DNA from 2 places in the Paenibacillus sp. FSL R5-0345 genome. Region 2 is predicted to be linked to the other one. Evidence: riboswitches for the same ligand, from Rfam matches in the RefSeq annotation. Region 2 holds a riboswitch; the other holds the start of a gene.

Region 1 (2,203 bases), 3.0 Mb from region 2:
ACGGTTGCCTTCAGCTTCACCTCACCCTGAACAGTAACCGGAACATGCAGCAAGCTGCAAGAAGGTTGTAGAATAAGACGATCAAGTGGTACATGTACACTCAGCTTCTCGATTAGCTGCAGCTTAGCATCCAGATCCGAGCGCCAGATGTTGCGTCCGTCAATAATACCCGCTCCCAGCCACTTATCCTCAGGCCAGCCAAGGCGCTCAATCGATGCCAGATTCGTTCCGCCATCATGGACAAAATCAAGACCTAAACCTTGTACCGGAAGCTTGAACAATGCCTCCAATGGTTCAGCAGCTTCAAAGTAAGTCTGCAGAATAATATTTAATCCAGGCACGGATTCAGCAATTTCTGTGTAAATCGAGTTAAGTAATGATAGTTCTGATTCATTTATTCCTGTAACAATCGCTGGTTCATCGATTTGTACCCAGCTTACTCCTTCTTGCTTCAGTTCCTGCAATAGCTGAACGTAAACCGGAAGAAACCGAGCGGCAATCTTCGCAATATCCGCAGATGCAAAACCTTTTGACAGCTTAAGGAAGGTATAAAGGCCTAAAACCACAGGTTTCCCCTCAATACCCGCTTGAGACTTGGCGAAACGGTATGCTTCCAGTGGTTTATTCTCCGTCAGGCGCGGCGTTTGTGCACCGATCTCTGGAACGATATAGTGATAGTTCGTGTTGAACCATTTCGTCATCTCGCAGGCGGTAGCCTCAGCGTTCCCTCTAGCCATCGCAAAATAAAGATCAAGCCCAATGTCGCCACCATCATACGCATAACGCGGAGGTACGATCCCGAACATTACAGCCGTATCCAACACATGATCGTAGAATGTAAAATCATTTACCGGAATTAACTCAATGCCTGCCTCCTGCTGAGTCTTCAAATGCTGAAGTTGAATGCCTGCCATTTCAGTACGGAACTCTTCCTCATTTATTTTACCTGCCCAGAAGGCTTCCAACGTTTTCTTCCACTCGCGGTTTTTTCCGATTCTTGGATAGCCAAGATTACTTACTTTTACTTTGTTCGTCACTTTACAGCTCCCCTTCTCCATCTTCTTATTTTGGCTTGAAACCATAACATCCCTATTAAAAAGAGCGCCCTTCCCTAAAAAAGTCAAAGGGAAAGACGCCCATAATATACCTATGGTTCACGTCTAACACCTTCCTATCCTCCGTAGGTGAAGCAGTGCTGTTGAAACAGGCAGGTCTCCTGGCTAGCGGTGTCAGCATCCTTAGCAGTCTTCCCAGCAGTAGTAAATTGCCAGTGACGTATATTGCTATGGACTCTTCCGTTACAGTGGCGGGACCGCATCGGCTTCGAACCGAATTTCCCTATTAAGCCTACCGAATTACTAATTCCCGGCAAGCACCTGTCTCCGATATTATCAAGCTAAAACGCCTTCGGCGTCCTTTTATGGACGGTAAGCGTTTATGCGAGAGATATAAGGGTAAAGTGAACTTTTACTTTATCCTTATAATTAATAAACTGAGTGTCTTAATCTGATGTCATCATACGTGAAAGCCCCCGTCATCTGCAATAGATGACGGGGGCTTCTGTTATATCGATTCCTTATAACGGATTTAGAAAAACACGAAATATACTACAGCGGCAAGTATTATCCGGTATATAGCAAATGGTAAAAGCTTAATCCGGTTGATCAATTTCAGGAAGAATCGCATCGATAACAGCGCAAATACAAAAGCACTGATAAAGCCTGCAATGAAGAACGGCAGGGCATCGATGGTGAAATATTGCCAATTCTTCATCAGTGAGAGGAGACTGGCCCCTGCCATGATTGGAACAGCCATAATAAATGTGAAATCAGCAGCAGCACGATGACTCATACCAAGAAGGACACCACCGGAAATCGTCGACCCGGAACGTGAAAATCCTGGCCATAACGAGAAGCATTGGACAAGACCAACACCTAGTGCCTGCTTATATGTAATCTGATCGACACTCTCTGTTTGGATCTTCTTGGGTCCAAATAGATCCGCAATAATCATTAACACCGCACCAACTACTAGACCGATTAACACGGTAGATGTAGAGAATAAATGCTCATCAATATAATCATTAAACAGAACGCCCAGCACACCTGCCGGAACTAAACCTACAAGTACCTGTGTAAGCTTAAGATGTCCACCCTTTTCGAGCGGTGGTTGTTCCTCAGTTACAGGGTCCAACTGTTTACGA
Region 2 (2,203 bases):
GATAAGTGCATTCTGAACGGATGACTTAGAAAAATCGTACAGTTTACTGTTGCTGCCTTTATGGAGTAGATTGTAAGCTACAAGCGCCTGAAGGCCCTGTTCTGTAGCCAGAATATTGCTGCTTCCGCCACGGCTATGAGCGAAGCTGCCGTCAGCGAGACGGTAGCTCAGTAGATTACCGATCAAACTCACTTTATTCTTGGTATATTCTAACCCACTTGGATCTACACCAAAGGATGTGAGACCTAGAATAGCTTGTGCTGCACTTTCAGCACTATCTCCGTAACCTCCATGGCTATCCTGAGCTTTGGATAACCAAGATACGGCTTGTAGTCCTGCTGTGTAAGCTTCCGGATTACTCTTATGTGCCGATAGAGCGGTCAAAGCTATTGCTGTCATATCGGGCTCACTGGCGCCTGTAGTTAAGGCAAAGCCACCGTCTTGATTTTGCTTGGAAAGAATCTCAGCAAGAAGCTTATCCGTTGTCCATTTAGCATCTTTAGGAATATTATATTTCCCTGAGTCCAGTGCGAGCAAAGCATAAACCGGATTATTAAGCGTCTGTCCACTGATTTTGTCATGATTATAGATCTTCTCTATTAAGTTATAGCCAGGACTTGTTCCGCTTCCAGCAAAGCTGGTAGGATCGGCTCCTATTGCTCTTACTGCGAGTACGATTCTCGCGTAATCCGTTACGCTCGCGAAATTCCCCTCTGCATCTTTCACCTTTTTCTCAAGAGCTGCTCGATAACTTACTGGCAGCTTGTATCCCGCTTGAGCCAGTCCAATCGCTTGCCAATCCGACTGCACGCCACCCTTTAAAATAAATTCCGCAGCCGTATAGGTCGCATCCGCAACATTAATCCGTTCTACATTAGCAGCAGAATCGCCAGATGCTTCCTGCCCGGAGCTAACGCCCGCCTCCGCAAAGATGGTTCCTGCCGGAGCAAGAGATGTTCCAAGAATCGATATGACCATGAATACGGCCAGTCCAAGTACAAAAAACCTGGAGGAGAATATTTTCTTCATTGTTCAGCCTCTTTCTTTAAAGGAATGGATACTACACAAAATAAGAGCGCACAACATAAAGACCGCCCCTATGAAGGGCGGCCCGGGAAGATAACAAATCGAGGCTGGGGCGCGTGAACCTCTACGACCACACAGTCTATCTGTATATGTTCCACATTCTTACCCCACGAAGAATAGAAACGCTCACGAAAAAGGCAGGTCTCCTGGCTAATGCTTCATTGCCGCTCTTCACCTTCCCGTCCTAACTGCTGACAGTGGTTCATAGAAGAGACGCTCCGCATTTACAGTGGCGGGACCGCGCCGGAATTTTACACCGGACTTCCCTTTTAAGCAGACTCTGATTTAGGGGAGTCTGCACCTTTTCCAATATGTATTATCTTATTTTCATAATCATATCTATTAATACACAGCATGTCTATAGAAAAGCTTTGTATGAGCAACAAAAAAAGAACAGCAGAACCAAACCTTTCGGTATCGTCCTGCTGATCAGAAATTACTTTATTCGGCTGTTCCTTCCGGACTTGCAGTCGCTGAAGGTTCAGCACTTGAGTTAACACCCGTTGTATCCTTTGGAGCGGGATCTACGATCAACGTAAATCTACCAGCCTTGATCATGCTATGCTCGACGATTGTCGCACCCGGCTCCATAGTAACCTCCACCTGATAGGAAGGTTGCTCACCTTCTGTAATAGCTGTCGCGGACGGCACAACTGTGCTGCCCTCTGCATCAGAGGAAGGTGTAGGAGATGGAGAGGCCTCGTCTGCAGTATTAGTAGCATCTACGCCTTCCGCCGTCCCCGCAGTCGTATCAGCGGCGTTCGTATCGCCAGATAAGTCTCCATCCGTTGACGGCACTGAACAAGTCCCAGTGCTAGCAGCAACCTTAAAGCTCTTATCCACTACATCGGATGAAGTCATTAAACTAATCTCCGTCGGATTAAATTGCACACAATCATCCGCGTTGGCAAACGTGAACACCAATACACTGCTTCCTTTATCTCCTTCGGTACCTAGATCCTTCAGGTATACGGAAGCCGGAGGAAGCATACTGCCTGCACTCTGAACAGGTGTCGGTGCAGGGGTTGTCCCAGGCAGGGCCGTCTTCCGATCTTCCGGACGCAGCATACTGAACACGATAATTGCGATAATCACCAGAATGCCTGTGATGGAACCG

The links. Region 2 has a riboswitch for cobalamin ahead of R50345_RS04250 (DUF4430 domain-containing protein). Riboswitches for the same ligand answer to the same signal wherever they lie in the genome.
Region 1: linked by a shared signal. The riboswitch ahead of metE (5-methyltetrahydropteroyltriglutamate--homocysteine S-methyltransferase) and the one ahead of R50345_RS04250 (DUF4430 domain-containing protein) in region 2 are both predicted to bind cobalamin.

Annotation. Positions count from the first base shown of each region.
Region 1 is NZ_CP009281.1:4,799,535-4,801,737, forward strand. It holds gene metE (5-methyltetrahydropteroyltriglutamate--homocysteine S-methyltransferase) at 1-1,058, opposite strand, end outside; cobalamin riboswitch at 1,190-1,395, opposite strand; gene R50345_RS21360 (undecaprenyl-diphosphate phosphatase) at 1,588-2,203, opposite strand, start outside.
Region 2 is NZ_CP009281.1:967,985-970,187, reverse strand. It holds gene R50345_RS04250 (DUF4430 domain-containing protein) at 1-1,029, opposite strand, end outside; cobalamin riboswitch at 1,206-1,406, opposite strand; gene R50345_RS04245 (GAP1-N2 domain-containing protein) at 1,528-2,203, opposite strand, start outside.